4 regions of the Bacteroides ovatus genome follow, and region 1 is predicted to be linked to each of the others. Evidence: riboswitches for the same ligand, from Rfam matches in the RefSeq annotation. Region 1 holds a riboswitch; each other region holds the start of a gene.
What was found. A riboswitch is a leader RNA that binds a small molecule or an ion and turns the genes downstream of it on or off. The one in region 1 is predicted to bind cobalamin.
Positions count from the first base shown of each region.

Region 1 (4,584 bases):
ACTCATTCCGCTTTATGCCAGTGCGCAATTTTATATAACGAAGCCCAGGAGACTGACTCCTTATCTGGAATGTCATATCGGTGGGTCTTTTGCCACAGACAGAGAAGCAAACGGAGGCTTTTACCTCTCTCCTTCCATCGGTGCACAATTTAAGGTCAACCGGAAATTTAAACTGAATTTGATGGCAGGTTATGAACTCCAGAAACTGGAACGGACAAAGAAACAGGAAGATCCGTATTTCCATACGACGTTTAAGGAAGAATTGTCGCACCATTCCATTACGCTGAAAATCGGCTTGACTTATTGAGGTAAGTATAATAAGAGATAAGGAATTTGCCATTGCAAACAGAATATATATTCAGATCCTGGCTTTATTCCCCTCGAATAAAAAAAGGCATAATTATTAATGATTAAGTCGTTATATTATTCAACAAATACTAACTTTACGACGTTATAAAATATAAAGAGCGAACGAAATGATTGTTAAGACATTACTAGATACCGATCTTTATAAGTTTACCACATCGTATGCTTATATCAAACTGTTTCCCTATGCAATGGGCACGTTTAGTTTCAACGACCGGAATGAAACTCAATATACCAAAGATTTCCTGAAGGCACTCAAGGCAGAGATCAAGAATCTTAGTCAGTTGAGGTTTACGGAAGAGGAGCTGGAATATATGACGAAAAACTGCAGATTCCTTCCGAGAGTCTACTGGGAGTGGTTGTCTTCTTTTCGTTTCGATCCGAATAAGATTGATATTCATCTGGATGAAGCTTGTCATCTCCACATCGAAGTGACTGACTTGCTTTATAAAGTGACTTTATACGAAGTGCCTTTGCTCGCTATTGTCTCCGAAATCAAAAACCGTTTCTTTGGCAATGTAGCAGACATGAACGAGATTCTTTGCAAGCTGTCGGAGAAAATAGAATTGTCGAATCAACATCAGCTTCGCTTTTCAGAGTTCGGCACACGGAGAAGATTCTCCATTGATGTGCAGGAAACGGTTATCAAGAAGCTGAACGAAACAGCGCAATATTGCACCGGAACTTCCAACTGTAACTTTGCAATGAAATATGGAATGAAAATGATGGGAACTCATCCACATGAATGGTTTATGTTTCATGGAGCACAGTTCGGATATAAACATGCCAACTATATGGCACTCGAAAACTGGGTGAATGTTTATGACGGTGATTTAGGTATCGCACTTTCCGATACATATACTTCCGGCATCTTCCTTAGCAACCTTAGCCGTAAACAAGCCAAACTTTTCGATGGAGTGCGGTGTGATTCCGGCAATGAATTTGAGTTTATCGATAAGCTGGTTGCCCGCTACAAAGAGTTGGGAATCGACGCGACAACCAAAACCATCGTATTCAGCAATGCCCTAGACTTTACAAAAGCATTGGATATTCAAGAATACTGCAAAAACAAAATCCGCTGCTCTTTCGGGATCGGTACCAATCTCACCAACGATACCGGGTTCGAACCTTCGAACATCGTGATGAAACTGACACAATGTAAGATGAATGTCAATCAGGAATGGAGGGAATGTATCAAACTGTCTGATGATGAAGGAAAACATACCGGCAGCCTTGAAGAGGTACAGGCTTGCCTGTATGAGTTACGACTCAACAGAAAGCAATAAAAATAAAGAAAAGCAGGAAGTACCTCACCGGAGAATACTTTCTGCTTTTCTTTATGCATATTAGAAGTATGCCAGACAAAGACATACCAGCATAGAATCAGCTACGCATATCATTGTAACAAACTATGCAATAATCGTCAGGATTTGAATCCTTTCACTGCTCTTTCCAATCTTTCCAAAGGTAATTCGCCGGATTGTCTCCAGAGCTGTTGTCCTTTTCTAAAAAGAATAAAGGTAGGAGTCGACTCAACTGTATAGAAATCTGTAAGGGCAGGTTCCTGATCGATGTCTACCAATACCACTTCCAATGTTCCTTCCATCAGTTTCTTAAATTCTTCAACAACCGGTTTCATACGTTGGCAATGAGGACACCACGTTGCATAAAACTCTGCCATTACCCAATCACCGTTAGCCAGTTTCTCCTGATTTCTTTCTTCACGAGCTATTTTCTTTTCTTTCATACGAATATCTCCTTTTAATTAATTACTATCAACCTAACAATATCAGGAGAAATATAGTTTAGAAAAGTAGCAAGGTTATACACTAATTAAAGAATCCTTATTTAAAGACAAGCATTGCACAAAAATGAAACTTTCGTGCAAAAAAGGAACATCTTATTTAATATTTATTTATCTTTGCCCCCCGAAATGGTTCAGAATCCGTATCCAACGGACGACGATTAATAGGGAATCGGGTGTAAGTCCCGAACAGTCCCGCTGCTGTGAAGCTCTGTTCAATGTCTTATAATTGAACTAATTTAACGCCACTGATGTTAATCGGGAAGGCAAATAAGACAAGAGTCAGTCAGAAGACCTGCCATTTTGTGTAAGACGCTCCCCTCCTCGTGGGTTAGGAGAAAGAGCATCACTTGTTAAGCCCCAAATCAAAAAAATACTGTTTTTCGTCGGGTGGAGTATGTCCATTAGATGGGAAGACATTAATAAGTATGTACTTAATTGAAAAAAGTATGATAAAAAAAATCTTAGTAGCCAATCGCGGTGAAATTGCCGTAAGGGTGATGCGCTCCTGCCGGGAGATGGAGATAACGAGTATCGCTATCTTCTCCGAAGCAGATCGGACCGCGAAGCATGTGCTTTATGCAGACGAAGCTTATTGCGTAGGGCCGGCAGCATCCAAAGAGAGTTATCTGAATATAGAAAAAATCATCGAAGTGGCGAAAGCAGCTCATGCGGACGCCATCCATCCGGGTTACGGCTTCTTGTCCGAGAATGCTACCTTCGCCCGTCGATGTCAGGAAGAAGGAATCATCTTTATCGGACCTAATCCGGAAACAATGGAAGCCATGGGGGATAAAATTGCTGCCCGTATCAAAATGATCGAGGCGGGAGTACCCGTTGTTCCCGGCACACAAGACAATTTGAAAAGTGTGGAAGAAGCCATAGAACTTTGCAATAAGATCGGATACCCGGTGATGCTGAAAGCTTCTATGGGCGGTGGTGGAAAGGGTATGCGCCTCATCCACAGTGCCGAAGAAGTGGAAGAAGCTTATACTACTGCCAAGAGCGAATCGTTGTCTTCCTTTGGCGACGACACGGTTTATCTGGAGAAGTTCGTTGAAGAGCCTCATCATATCGAGTTCCAGATTCTTGGTGACAAGCATGGAAATGTCATTCATCTATGCGAACGCGAATGTTCCGTGCAACGCCGTAACCAGAAAATCGTAGAAGAGACTCCTTCGGTTTTCGTCACTCCCGAACTACGGAAAGATATGGGTGAAAAGGCGGTAGCTGCGGCTAAAGCGGTGAACTACATCGGTGCGGGTACTATCGAATTTCTTGTTGACAAACACCGCAACTATTATTTCCTTGAGATGAACACCCGTTTACAGGTGGAGCATCCGATTACGGAAGAAGTGATTGGGGTAGATTTGGTAAAAGAGCAGATTAAAGTTGCCGACGGACAAGTGCTTCAACTGAAACAAGAGGATATCCGGCAACGCGGGCACGCTATCGAATGTCGTATCTGTGCCGAAGACACTGAAATGAATTTCATGCCAAGTCCGGGTATCATCAAACAGATTACAGAGCCGAACAGTATCGGTGTGCGTATTGACAGTTATGTGTACGAGGGATATGAAATTCCAATCTACTACGACCCGATGATCGGTAAACTGATTGTATGGGCTACCAACCGCGAATACGCTATCGAGCGGATGCGCCGCGTACTCCACGAATATAAGTTGACCGGTGTGAAAAACAACATCAGCTATCTGCGTGCCATCATGGACACTCCCGATTTCGTGGAAGGTCACTATGATACAGGATTCATCACCAAGAACGGCGAATATCTGCAACAACGCATCATGCGCACCAGCGAACATTCCGAAAATATTGCTTTGATTGCCGCCTATATGGACTACTTGATGAACCTCGAAGAGAACAACAGCGGTATGGCTACCGACAACCGTCCTATCAGCAAATGGAAAGAGTTCGGACTGCACAAGGGAGTGTTGAGAATCTAATTTTAACAAAGAGAATTCAATTATGGAAATTCATATAGGAAACCGTGTGGCCGAAGTAGAGTTGGTCAGCAAGGAAGATAACAAGGTGGTGCTTACCATTGATGGAAAACCGTTTGAAGCAGATGTAGTGATGGCGGAAAACGGCACTTGCAACATCTTGATGGACGGACGCAGTTCGAATGCACAGCTGATTCGCCGTGATAACGGGAAAAGCTATAAAGTGAATACGCATTATAGCAGTTTCAATGTAGAAATTGTGGACAGCCAGGCGAAATATCTACGGATGCGCAAGAAAGGGGAAGAGGAACAGAATGACTGTATCATTTCTCCGATGCCGGGCAAGGTAGTGAAAATACCTGTTGTAGTCGGTCAGGAAATGAAAGCGGGAGATACTGTCATCGTTATCGAAGCAATGAAGATGCAGAGCAACTACAAAGTGACTTCGGATTG
Region 1 is NZ_CP012938.1:2,365,113-2,369,696, forward strand. Features, by position in the region: gene Bovatus_RS09435 (hypothetical protein) at 1-307, shown strand, start outside; gene pncB (nicotinate phosphoribosyltransferase) at 477-1,652, shown strand; gene Bovatus_RS09445 (thioredoxin family protein) at 1,790-2,113, opposite strand; cobalamin riboswitch at 2,284-2,487, shown strand; gene accC (acetyl-CoA carboxylase biotin carboxylase subunit) at 2,620-4,134, shown strand; gene Bovatus_RS09455 (acyl-CoA carboxylase biotin carboxyl carrier protein subunit) at 4,157-4,584, shown strand, end outside.

Region 2 (4,584 bases), 480 kb from region 1:
GTCGTTCACGGAAAGTAGGTGGAACAGGACTGGGACTAGCTATTGTGAAGAATGCCGTCATCATCCACGGTGGCAGCATCTCCGCCAAGAACAATCAGGGAGGCGGGCTGGAATTTGTATTTACATTGGCAAAGGAGAAGTAAAATCAGGAGTTATCCTGCAAAACTTGTCTAATCAAAAAAAACTAACAGAAGAGAACGCAGCAAAATAAAAGGAAGAAAAATTCTTTGAATAAAGTAGAAAGGACATTATCTTTGTCACCAATGTAATCTACATAAGTTCAATGTAATAATTGTTAGTTATGAAAACAAACATCCATATTCTTCCAGCTATATGCATCCTTTGCCTTTGTGCCTGCAAAAGCGGCAACGCTTCCAGTCTGAACAAAAATGATGTAAGACAAGACACCATTAAAACCTTTACATTGCCTGCCATCCCCCCAATGATGACAGCCCCGGAACAACGGGCAGACTTTCTGGTAAAACACTATTGGGATAACGTCAACTTCGCCGACACTAATTACATCCACCACCCCGAAGTGACCGAACAAGCTTGGGCGGATTATTGTGACATACTGAATCACGTCCCGTTGGAAACTGCACAAGAAGCCATGCGGAAAACAATCGAACAAACGAATGTAGACAAAAAAGTATTCACCTACATCACCGACCTGGCGGATAAATATTTATACGACCCCAACTCCCCCATGCGTAACGAAGAATTCTATATTCCCGTATTAGACGCCATGTTAGCTTCTCCCTTGTTAGAGGAAATTGAGAAAGTACGTCCTAAAGCCCGCCGGGAATTAGCACAGAAAAACCGTATCGGAACCAAAGCCCTGAACTTCAGCTACACATTAGCTTCCGGCGCACAAGGCTCCCTCTATCAACAGCAAGCCGACTATATCCTCCTATTCATCAACAACCCCGGCTGTCATGCCTGCACAGAAACAATAGATGCCCTGAAAAACGCACCTATCATCAACCGACTTTTGGGACAAAAGAAACTAACAGTCCTCTCTATCTACCCTGACGAAGAGTTGGACGAATGGAGAAAACACCTGAATGAATTCCCCAAAGAATGGATCAACGGATACGACAAGAAATTTGCCATCAAAGAACAACAACTATATGATTTGAAGGCTATCCCCACCCTCTACCTTTTAAACAAGGAAAAGACCGTGCTCCTAAAAGATGCCACCGCACAAGCTATCGAAGAACACCTAACTAATATTGAATTAAAGTAAAAACGGTGCAGAAATGAACTAATTTATTTCTCACTGATTGTAGCTATTCCCTTTATGTGCTATAATTATTCCGGAGTTATACTAAATATAATCACTCTGGATACATATATTTATTCGTCGGACTATAGTCCGACGTAAAGTTGACTATAGTCTTTCTTTCGAAGCACTATAGTCCAACGAAAGGTAGACTATAGTTCGACGAATTAATATATGCATATAGAGATATTATTTTCTACAGAATTGGAATGTAAATTTAGTACTTGAATTCCTTGTCTAAAACATTTGATTCATATCGGTGCAGTAAGGAACAAAATAGGTGGATACCGCTGCATCCACCTATAAAAAACTACCAATTATGTTTCAATAAATCTGTTTCATACGTCCAACGTTGGACATAGACAAGGATACTTTTTAAAAGCTAATCTTATGTCAAAGGCGGGCAACTCAATACCCGTCTCTAAAATCCGCTAATTTGGTAAATTTTGTAATAAGTGGCAGTCTCATTTACAAAAATACAAAAAATATCGAAGAAAACAAGTAAGAAGCAACAAATAATCGGTCCTTGCACGGCTCCTCCAATCTCGTTCTTTTTGGTTCTTTTTTTTCGTATCAAGACGAAAGAAAAAGAACATCCCCCAACTTGGAAAAAACAAATAAACTCCCTATCTTTGTCGCGCATTGGTTTGCGACTCCCATGCGGGGGAAGCAATTAAAAGGGAATCAGGTGTAAATCCTGAACAGTCCCGCTGCTGTAAGTTCCATGCATGTTACAAGCAATTCACTCATTGCCACTGGAGACTAATCTGGGAAGGCGTTTGTAACAGGAATAAGTCAGAAGACCTACCATGCAATTATGTTTCACTGCTTTCGAGGAAAAAGCGTTGAGTCTAATGAACCGGACAAGTCGTCTATCATTTCATTCATCACTCTAATTCAGAGAAAGTGTGTTAAAACGAATAAACTCTGCCAAGTTTATTTATGCGTGTCCGGTCGAAGGGATTTCGCCCGGACACTTTTAAATAGCAACAGACAGAAAAAGAACTAAATGAAAGAGAGAACATTTAAGAAAATGATCTTTGCAGTATTTTACTGCCAATTCTTATCCATACCACTTTTTGCACAACAGCAAAAGGTAGATACGACACATACATATTCTATTCCTGAAATAACAGTATCAGATATCTATCAGACTCGCGAAGTACGTTCTACCGCTCCCCTGCAAGTATTCTCCAAAGACGCCCTGAAAAACCTGCACGCCCTGCAAGTATCCGACGCAGTGAAACACTTTGCCGGAGTGACCGTAAAAGACTACGGAGGTATTGGCGGACTAAAAACTGTATCCATACGAAGCCTGGGAGCACAACATACCGCTGTTGGCTATGACGGGATCACCCTAACCGATTGCCAAACGGGACAAATCGACATCGGGCGTTTCTCACTTGATAACGTAGACAGACTTTCTCTAAACAACGGACAAAGCGATAACATCTTCCAACCTGCCCGCTTCTTTGCGTCAGCAGGCATCTTGAATATCCAGACACTTACTCCACAGTTCACAAAAGACAAAAAAACCAACATAGCAGGAGCTTTCAAAACAGGTTCCTGGGGATTAGTCAATCCCTCCCTCCTGCTGGAACAACAATTCAATAAAACATGGAGCATGTCAGTCAATGGCGAATGGATGTCTTCTGACGGACATTATCCATATACACTGCGCTATGGAAGTGCAGAAGGAGATCTGTCCTCACGTGAGAAACGGAAGAATACAGACGTACAAACATTCCGTGCTGAAGCCGGACTTTACGGTAACTTCTCCGATAAAGAACAATGGCGGTTGAAAGCCTATTACTTCCAATCCTCCCGGGGACTACCCAAAGCTACCACTTTCTACAACGACCATTCTACCCAACACCTGTGGGATAAAAACACTTTCATACAAAGTCAATACAAGAAAGAATTCAGCCAACAATGGGTATTCCAAACCTCTGCCAAGTGGAATTGGAGCTATCAACGTTACCTAGACCCCGATACAAAGAACTCATTAAAGAAAACAGAAAACAGCTACTACCAGCAAGAATATTACCTTTCCGCTTCTGTACTATACAGACTGTTGAGCAACCTCTCATTCTCTCTTTCCACCGACGGAAGCATCAACACCATGAACGCCGATCTAAACAACTTTGTACACCCCACGCGCTATTCATGGCTAACGGCATTCGCCGGCAAATACGTGAATGACTGGTTAACAATCTCCGCATCCGCATTAGCAACCATTATCAATGAAGATGTAAAGAAAGGCGGCAGTGCCGGCAATCACCGTAAATTAACCCCTTATGTAAGTGCTGCATTCAAACCTTTTCATAATGAAGAATTCCGTGTACGCTTCTTCTATAAAGACATTTTCCGTCTGGCAAGTTTCAACGACTTATATTACGAAGAAGTAGGAAACACACAACTAAAGCCGGAAAAAGCCAAACAATACAACATCGGACTGACATACAACAAAAATGTATGCTCGTTCCTACCCTATTTGTCAGCAACCATCGACGCTTATTATAATAAGGTAACAGATAAAATCATCGCTTATCCTACCAAGAACCTTGCAGTATGGAGCATGAAAAACCTGGGACAAGTTGACATCAAAGGTATTGATGTTACAGGAAGCCTCTCCCTCCAACCCGGGGAAAAAATCCGCATCAACCTCTCGGGTAACTATACATACCAACGAGCATTAGACGTTACCCCACCCGATCCAAACACGTATGAATCAACATACAAACACCAGATAGCCTACACTCCCCGCGTCTCCGCTTCGGGGCAGGCAGGTATCGAAACACCATGGATCAATCTGTCTTACTCATTCCTATTTTCAGGAAAGCGCTATGCGTTGGGACAAAACATTGCCGAAAACAGATTAGATAGTTATAGCGACCACAGTATTTCTGCAAGCCGTGATTTCCTGATAAGAAAAGCCACCACCTCTTTCAGCTTGGAAGTACTGAACCTGATGGACAAGAATTACGAGATTGTGAAATACTTCCCAATGCCCGGACGATCTGTAAGAGCAACAATAAAAATAAGATATTAAATATTATAAAATAAGATATTGACGTGAAAAGGAAATTAATATATATATTCTGGTGCTGGCTGTCATCGATCTTGTTATTCATGGCATGTGATGACATGGAAGACAAACCTTTCACATCAGGCATTATAGGTGATCCGACAGAAACAGGTACCGCCGAATTATATGTATTATGTGAAGGACTGTTCAACCAGAATAACAGCTCATTGGCACGTTTCTCTTTCGGTAATCAACAAATGGTTCGTGATTACTT
Region 2 is NZ_CP012938.1:1,888,414-1,892,997, forward strand. Features, by position in the region: gene Bovatus_RS07670 (sensor histidine kinase) at 1-143, shown strand, start outside; gene Bovatus_RS07675 (DUF5106 domain-containing protein) at 302-1,246, shown strand; cobalamin riboswitch at 1,909-2,108, shown strand; gene Bovatus_RS07680 (TonB-dependent receptor plug domain-containing protein) at 2,292-4,334, shown strand; gene Bovatus_RS07685 (YncE family protein) at 4,358-4,584, shown strand, end outside.
Region 2: linked by a shared signal. The riboswitch ahead of Bovatus_RS07680 (TonB-dependent receptor plug domain-containing protein) and the one ahead of accC (acetyl-CoA carboxylase biotin carboxylase subunit) in region 1 are both predicted to bind cobalamin.

Region 3 (4,584 bases), 270 kb from region 1:
TGTAAAAAATAATCGAGTAGTCATGACATCGGAAATGATTGAAGGAGGATAAATTCTCTCTAGCTAAAATATCAAAAGGACGGCATTAGACCGTCATGCTCAATGTGTGCGTATCCCCGCAGAAGTGATTTCTCCGGGGTTACTTTTAGCTAAACTAAATATCATCATATAATAATCACAATGGAAGTTCTAAGAAATTTATTTGAAGGTTACCCCAATCTTTGGGGCGGCGGAGTGGCACACTCCGTACTGATTCTGTCACTAACCATAGCGTTTGGAATCATCCTTGCAAAAATCAAAGTGCGGGGAGTATCTCTAGGAGTTACCTGGATACTCTTTGTCGGAATCGTATTCGGTCATTTCAACATGAATCTGGACGAACACCTGCTCCACTTTCTAAAAGAATTCGGATTGATTCTGTTTGTTTACTCAATTGGTTTGCAGGTAGGACCCGGCTTTTTTTCAGCATTCAAAAAGGGGGGCTTTACCCTGAATATGCTAGCTATGCTCGTAGTAGTATTAGGAGTAACCATTACTATTATCCTGCACTTCACCACCGGAACTCCGATTACCACAATGGTAGGTATTTTGTCCGGAGCCGTCACCAATACTCCGGGGCTGGGAGCCGCACAACAGGCCAACAGTGATTTGAATGGCATAGATGCTCCCGAAATTGCTTTAGGATATGCTGTCAGCTATCCGCTGGGTGTAGTAGGTATCATCCTTTCCCTGCTTGCTTTGAAATATCTCCTTCGCATCAATACTGCTCAAGAAGAAAAAGAAGCAGAAGTCGGTCTGGGACATCTCCAGGAACTTACCGTACGCCCTATCTCCATTGAAGTGAGAAACGAATCGGTAGATGGCATCAGGATTAAAGAACTCCGCCCGTTACTGAACCGTAAGTTTGTCATTTCCCGCATCAAACACCGCGAGGGTGGAGAAACCGAATTGGTCAATTCCGAAACAATTCTACATGTAGGGGATATCATATTAGTGATCTCTACCCCGATTGACGTGGAAGCAATTACTGTATTCTTCGGAAAGGAAATCAAAATGGAATGGGAACAACTGAACAAAGAGCTCATTTCACGCCGTATCCTGATTACTAAACCGGAATTGAACGGGAAAACGCTTTCACAACTCAAAATCAGAAATAACTTCGGAGCAAACATCACCCGCGTCAATCGTTCGGGAGTAGACTTGGTAGCCTCTCCACAATTACAGTTACAAATGGGAGACCGTGTCACCATTGTAGGTTCCGAACTGGCTGTTGCCCATGCAGAGAAAGTACTTGGCAACTCCATGAAACGCTTAAATCATCCGAACCTGATTCCTATCTTTATAGGTATCGCTTTAGGATGTATTCTGGGAAGTCTTCCTTTCGCATTTCCCGGAATTCCGCAACCTGTGAAACTAGGATTGGCAGGCGGTCCGCTCATCGTTTCTATCCTGATTAGCCGTTTCGGTCCGAAATACAAGCTGATTACTTATACCACCATGAGTGCCAACCTGATGCTTCGTGAAATCGGTATTTCCATCTTCCTCGCTTGCGTAGGTTTAGGAGCAGGCGAAGGCTTTGTAGACACAGTCATTCATGGCGGAGGATATATATGGGTAGGCTACGGAGTAATCATAACCATCCTGCCACTTCTGATTACGGGATTGATAGGACGGTATTATTGCAAGCTGAATTATTTCACGCTTATCGGAGTTCTGGCTGGTTCTACCACCAATCCGCCGGCATTGGCTTACTCCAATGACCTGACCTCCTGTGATGCGCCTGCCGTCGGCTACGCTACGGTGTATCCGCTCACCATGTTTCTGCGAGTATTGACGGCACAAATATTGATTCTGTCGTTGGGATAACATATTAATATATCCTTTTTCCATCCAATTGATTATTAACAAATGGGGAAAACAGAATCAGATGCCGGAATATTTGTTATTGGTCAGTGGGATATTTTTTTAGAATAAAACAAACTAATTAATAAAAACTTTCTAACTTTGTGCCATTAAGGTTTCCTTAAACAACTTTTGCGTTGTTAAGGAATGAAAAGGGAATGCCGTGTAAACCGGCAACAGAACCTGCTGCTGTAAATCTCCGCTCCTTGTAATCAGAGAGCAAAATTGCAACACGAAAGTCACTGGATAGTTTATCTGGGAAGGCGTTGCAAAATGGGATGAGTCAGAAGACCTGCCTTGATGCTCTGATTTACACCTGCGGGATTTCGGGTAGTAGTCAAATAGAAAATAAGCAATTATCTTTTATTTGGTATAATAGCTATATGTCCGTTTGTGTAGATTGAATTCAGATCTGAACAAACGGATTTTTTATACCTATAAAATAAAAGACATGCTTTCTATTCAAGTCCATTCATACAATAAGCATTGTATCCATTTACGGTGGATATTATGTTTGATTCTATCTCTATTTACCACAGTACCAGCCATTTCCCAGTCCAGGGTTCGGCATCAGACTTCTCTGTCTGATACACTTCTCAAACTCAAAGAAGTTACTATCTACAGCAACCGGATGCAAAAAAAGATGTCTCCTGTACAGATTCTGTCCGGCAAAGAACTTGAGAAGCTAAATGTTTACTCCGTCGCCGATGCTTTACGCTACTTTTCCGGAGTACAGATAAAAGATTACGGAGGTATTGGAGGACTAAAAACCGTCAATATACGAAGTATGGGCAGTCATCATGTCGGAGTATTCTACGATGGTATTGAATTAGGAAATGCGCAAAATGGAGTCGTCGATCTAGGCCGTTTTTCATTAGATAATATGGAAGTCATTTCACTATATAATGGTCAAAAAAGTGCCATCTTCCAACCTGCCAAAGATTATAGTTCCGCAAGTGCCATATATATGCAGACACGAAAACCCCTATTCAAAGGGGAAAAGAAAAACAACCTGAACATCGGGGTGAAAGGCGGTTCATTCTCTACCATCAATCCGTCACTACTTTGGGAACATCGTTTCAACGAACGAATAAGCAGTTCCATCAGTACGGAGTATATGTATACATCAGGACGATATAAATTCACATACGCCAAGAAAGATGGTTACGACACAACAGCTGTTCGTCAAAATGGAGACGTAAGAATGTTACGTTTGGAGAATGCATTCTTCGGAAAAATCCCCAAAGGAGAATGGAAAGCCAAAGCATACCTATACAATTCAGAACGAGGATACCCCGGAGCTGCGGTAAGAGAAGAGCCGGGTAAGTTTCGCCATCAGGACCGGCAGTGGGATACCAATCTGTTTGTGCAAGGCTCTTTTCAAAACTATTTTAAGCCTTGGTACAGTCTGCTAGCCAACGGAAAATATGCTTATGACTATCTCCACTATTTATCCGATCCCAGACTGGATGTCACCACCATGTACGTAGACAATTACTACCGACAGCAAGAAATCTATGCTTCGGCCGCCCATTTATTCACCATCTATCCCTGGTGGAGTATGTCATTATCCAACGATTTCCAATGGAATACATTACGGGCCGATCTCATAGATTTTGTCTATCCAACCCGTAATACAATCCTGACTTCTGCTGCCACGTCCTTTGACTTCAACCGCCTCATGTTGCAGGCGAGCCTGTTATATACTCATGTCGACGACAATACACGTACCAAAGGAGCCAATGCAGGCACCAAAAACAAATACACTCCGTCTGTCATAGCCACCTGGCAACCATTGACCAAGCTCCCTCTGAATGTACGAGCCTTTTATAAGAAAGTCTTTCGCATGCCAACTCTCAATGATTTGTATTATACTTTTATAGGCAATAAGGACTTAAAACCAGAATATACCACCCAATACGATGTGGGTATCACTTTCTCTCACACCTGGAATAACCATTGGCTGAAAAGCCTGGACTTACAAATAGATGGTTACTATAGTGAAGTAGATGATAAAATCATTGCCATGCCTACCTCCAACCAGTTCCGTTGGACTATGATTAATCTCGGACATGTGGAAATTCGGGGATTAGACGCAGCCATACGAGGAGAATGGGGCTTCGGAAAGGTGGAACTTAGCACTCTCTTCAATTACACCTATCAAAAGGCACAGGATTTTACCGATCCTACCAGTGAATGGTATGGAGGCCAGATTCCTTATATACCTTGGCATGGAGGTTCCATCATCCTCAATGGAAGTTACCAAACATGGTCCTGTAACTATAGTTTCATTTATACAGGTGAACGTTATGAAGCAGTCGCCAATATCCCGGAGAACTACGCACAGCCCTGGTATACCCACGATTTTTCCCTATCCAAAACTTTTCAATGGGGGAAAACGGGAATACGTGTAACGGCAGAAATTAATAATATCTTCAATCAGCAATATGAAGTAGTGCAATGCTATCCTATGCCCGGTACAAGTTTTAAAATCAAATTAAACGTCATGTTATGAGAATATCTGTTCTATCCATCATTATCTGTTTTGTTCTTCTATCGACTTCTTGTCGCGAAGATGAACGCATTATTCCGTCAACTCCCAACCAAGTTACTCCCGGAGTAAACGGTACCTCTGTCAAAGGTTTCTTTCTACTCAATGAAGGAAATATGGGAAGCAACAAG
Region 3 is NZ_CP012938.1:2,639,038-2,643,621, forward strand. Features, by position in the region: gene Bovatus_RS10505 (putative transporter) at 181-1,866, shown strand; cobalamin riboswitch at 1,999-2,216, shown strand; gene Bovatus_RS10510 (TonB-dependent receptor) at 2,354-4,417, shown strand; gene Bovatus_RS10515 (DUF5074 domain-containing protein) at 4,414-4,584, shown strand, end outside.
Region 3: linked by a shared signal. The riboswitch ahead of Bovatus_RS10510 (TonB-dependent receptor) and the one ahead of accC (acetyl-CoA carboxylase biotin carboxylase subunit) in region 1 are both predicted to bind cobalamin.

Region 4 (4,584 bases), 3.0 Mb from region 1:
AAGAGGCTGAATACAGCGTCGGTATGCGCCGGTAAGGATGGAAAGAAAAAGATGCGGAACCGGTTGGCTCCGCATCTTTTCTTGTTTTCGGTTTTTTATTCTTTCAGTAAATCATCCATCATGGACTGCAAATTTGCCATGTCACAATATTGGTTATATCCTCCTCTGTAGTCTTTTGCGTGTTGGGCTGTCCGTATCAGAAACGAATCAAGTTCAACTCTTACGCCGCCGCCCATTCGGGCTAACGTGGAAGAGTGACTGATGTAAACGAACTTGCCGTTGCGCTCGATGAAACATGAGGTATCATAATGTCCTTTTAAGTTGGATGCCACCTGTGCACCGACCGCCGTTGCATATTTGGAAATCTCACGTACCAATGCTGTCTGGAAACTGCGATACTCTTTTGAAACATAGCCTCCTGCATCTGCAAGGATAGCGTTCTGCCATTTGGTATAAAAATTCTGTGCCATATTGATATTTATTATTCGTTCCGCAAATAACTTTTCCACTTCTCGCCGTCAATGGTCAGTTTGCCCATTTCCCAATCGTATTCCACTTCCGGTATATTGGTATAAGGGAAATGAACGGTGTAACCTATCTGTCCGTAAGAGCAATGCAGAGGGGTAACACAAATCTCCCAACCGAAGTAAAGTTGCGGTGTGCAGTATTTCCGCCAGTTGAAACGACCTGCGGCAATATTGCCGCAAAGCCGTTTTAAGATTTTGTCTTCGTTTGTCATTCTGTACCTCCTTTGCTGAGTATGGTGAGTTGTCCGGGACGGTCTGGGAACCAATAGGCATCACTGTCGATATATACGCATCTACCGCCATTCCAAGGTTTTCTGAAAGCTAATACTTCTTTGGGGCCAAATACCACCCCGTAGTCGTTAGTAAACGCCACCATATCGCCTACAGCCAAATCATTGTCTGTTTCCATGACTTCGGAAAGACGGTTGAAAAACTCCATGCCCTCGGCTTCACGCTCTTTTTTCCAGCGCAAAAATTCCTCTTTGTGGCTTCTCGATGAGCCAATAGGTGATAGCTCCGATGCCAAGACTTCAATCTCTGAAGAACCTGTTGCGATTAAAATAATACTGTCGCTATCCACTTTTTCGGGAGTTGAGATAATTCGACATTCTACATCGTTATCGGCAGTGTGCCAATAAAGGAGGTTGCCTTGCTTGATGAAATCGTACTTGCTCATTGTCTTTTGATTTATTGATTTTTTATTTCCCTTTTCTTGAAGTCTTCTGACTTCGCCCAAAAGGGTTGTTTTCATGTGCGTTCCAAACGGGGGATACAAGAACGACGGACAAGGAACCTGCGATGAAATTTTATGAAATACCGTTATCTCCGATTACGGAAAGTTGTCATCAAATTTTATTTCAGGTAGCGATAGCGGTACTTGAACCATGTTCGTCCACCGTACCTTTGCACACGAAAACAAGCCTGTGGCGTATGTCGGGGTAGTGAAGGGATTATACCCTTAAAAAAGGAATATACCGGCAGTGAAACCGGTGGCGGAAGCTCTGCAGAGCATATTTATAAAAGTAACCGGTGAGCCTGTGCAAAAAAGAGAGTAACCACCCGCCTCAAAAGCGGGTGGTTGCCAATGTTTCGGACAAACATCAGAAGTGGTAATCAACAACTCCTCCGATGTAGAGTATCGTTCCCGGTTCAAGCCTACAAACAAACTCCATAAACGCAAAGGACTGTTCGGCAAAAGATTGGCAGCCGTCGCCATCCAAATAGAAATGATAGGCGACATCCAACGGATTTTCCACTGCCTGTTTGAGATAATAGGTCGACCCCCATTCCAACATATTATCTGCCGTAAGAGCATCCGCTCTCTTTTTGATATTGGCGACATACTCCTCTTTCCATTGCTCTATGCCACCATTATAGCGCATGGTGTCATCGGATATAAGCTCGAACATTCCGTTGGGTAAGGCATAATTGACCAAATTGGCAATATCCTCTTTACGGTTTTCCTCGTCTATTTCTGAACAATAGTCATAGAAGCTCCCGTCTCCTTGCTGGAGTGTGTCCTCATTCAGATAGTTTTCTTTGTCTATCGGCTCCGTTGAAATTTGAAAAATCCTGCTGTGCATAATTGTAAATTTTAATTTGTTAAACTTTTTATTTCCCTCTTCTTGAAGCTCTTTCGGCTTCTCGTTGGGGAATGATTTTTATGCAGGACTGACAGACGGATCGAGGCAAATAAGACAAGTGAACGGCGGGCGGATTTTACGGAATACCCCAATCTGCGATTTGCGGAAGGCTGCTGTAAAATTCGCAAAACGTTAGCATTTGCGGCTCTTGGCAATTGACCGAACGCTGTACCTTTGCATAAAAATCACCCGACAGGAATTGCCGACATAAGGGGAGAAGACGAATTAAAAAATAAATGATTGGGCAATGGCATATCGTTATTCGCAACTAAAAAATGGTAGAAAGAGTACATTTTTATATTCATAAAAGCTGTTATCAGAAAAAAATGGAGAAAAAAGAAATTATATAAAAAATAACTCTTAACTTTGCACCAGTTAAGTTTCCTATCGAAGTGTCGATTGGAATTAAAAGGGAATCCCGGTGAAAATCCGGAGCTGTACTCGCAGCTGTAAGTCCTATTAAAGTTTATCGCACTCTTTGCCACTGGTGAAAGCTGGGAAGGCGCGATAAGCGGGATGAGCCAGAAGACCTGCTTGATAAGATATGATTTAGTGACCACGGGATAATTGGCATTAGATCAAAATGAACAGAGGCTCATCCAAAGACCACCTGTATTCTTTTTGATAACCGGTTTCTCATTCGTTGCAAATCTATCGCAAGGAAAACGAATGTGTAATTAAACTTTTTGTTTAACTTTTAATACTTGAGTTATGAAAAAGAATTTTAGGTTTATGGCAATGGCCGTTGTAGCAATGGCCGCCACAGTGTTCACCGGATGTTCGTCCGACGATGACTTCCTTACTCCGTATGAAGAAAGTGCGATTCAAACCCGCGCAACACCTAACCCCGATGGAACGACTACCATCACGTTTGATGATTTTGCCTCTTCGATGATGGCTATGACAACTTCCTACGGTGCTAATTATTATGGAAATGTGGGTTCGTATACCCAAGTAAAAGAAATTGCTGATCCAGATGGAGTGTTCATGTCTGAGATTAACACTGTGACTAATAATTATGGAACATTCAACAATTTCTCTTGTGGTGGATTAGCATTGTCTAAATGGAATTACCGTACCAATCCATCTTCTGCCGAAGGAATTACGATTACCGGTGATACCATACCGAGTGATTGGTGGTATTCCTATAACAATCAAATGAGTGTTTATGATACGACTTCTGTTAATGGCTCTAACGAAGGTGCAGGTCATAGCGGAAATAATTTTGCTGTTGTTTATGGTTATTCTGATGAATATAATACCGAATGGATGGCTCAACCCGAATTCTATTTAACAGGCGAATATACTCTAAAAGGTTTATGGTTCTGTAATTCATCATATACCTATGGTGTAATCATGCATGGTAATAAATTCGGCGCATCCGGTGTAGCTACTCCGCTGTCAGCACAAGTCGATGCAGGCGGAAACCATATTGGGTATTTCCAAGTTGAACTTGAATGTTATGATTTTGCTGGTAATAAGTTAGCTACATACACCAAGGTATTAGCCGATTATAGAAATGGGAAGAACGAAAATCCCGTTACTACATGGACATATTGGCCTATTAATCAAGCTGGAGTAGGATTTGTGAAATTTAACTTTTCAGGTTCCGACACAGGAGAGTATGGCTTAAATACCCCTGCATACCTCTGTATTGATGATATTGTTTTTGAAAACTAATTTTATAACCACCCCTTTCAAGGAAATTTAAACTTGGAAGTGGTGGTTGTCTTTTAATCTAACCAGCTTGTATTCATGGTAATCAAAAATTTATTTTTTTTTACACTCGCTGTATTATTCATATCCTGCAATCGGGATGAGGTTGTCGTTGCAGAATCCGGACAAGCCCCAGTGATTGAACTCGATAGTGAAGACGGTATCTATGCAGTCAAGATTGGCCGGGAACTGGTCATCGCACCGACTTACCGGTACGCAGACCATGCCTTGTTTGCCTGGACCATAGAGGGGAAACTGATTTCCACAGACCCGACCCTGAAATACACGTGGGATGAATCGGGGGAGGTCTTTATTACGCTGCGGGTGGACAACGAAAACGGTCATGCCGAAGAAGAGGTGAAAGTGGAAGTGAGGGATTTGTTGCCCCCGGCCATCAATCTGTATGTGCCGGCCAAAGGATTGAAAGTACAAAAAGGCATAGAGAATACCCTGACTGCCGTGATTGCCCATCGCGACCTTGCCGGTTTCAAGGTGGAATGGGTACGTGCAGGGGTTGTGGTATCCACCGATACGACCTATACGTTTAAGGAAAATCAGGTGGGAGTTTTTCCGATTACCATAACAGCATCCAACGAGGATGGTGAAACCAAGAAAGAGTTGGAGATAGAGGTGGTCGAGAATATGCCTTATGAGGTTGTTTTCCCTGCCCCGTCTTATGAGCAGTCTGTTTCCACACG
Region 4 is NZ_CP012938.1:5,401,823-5,406,406, reverse strand. Features, by position in the region: gene Bovatus_RS20515 (zincin-like metallopeptidase domain-containing protein) at 1-35, shown strand, start outside; gene Bovatus_RS20510 (hypothetical protein) at 96-470, opposite strand; gene Bovatus_RS20505 (hypothetical protein) at 482-739, opposite strand; gene Bovatus_RS20500 (hypothetical protein) at 736-1,203, opposite strand; gene Bovatus_RS20495 (hypothetical protein) at 1,628-2,110, opposite strand; cobalamin riboswitch at 2,531-2,722, shown strand; gene Bovatus_RS20490 (DUF4465 domain-containing protein) at 2,882-3,850, shown strand; gene Bovatus_RS20485 (PKD-like domain-containing protein) at 3,926-4,584, shown strand, end outside.
Region 4: linked by a shared signal. The riboswitch ahead of Bovatus_RS20490 (DUF4465 domain-containing protein) and the one ahead of accC (acetyl-CoA carboxylase biotin carboxylase subunit) in region 1 are both predicted to bind cobalamin.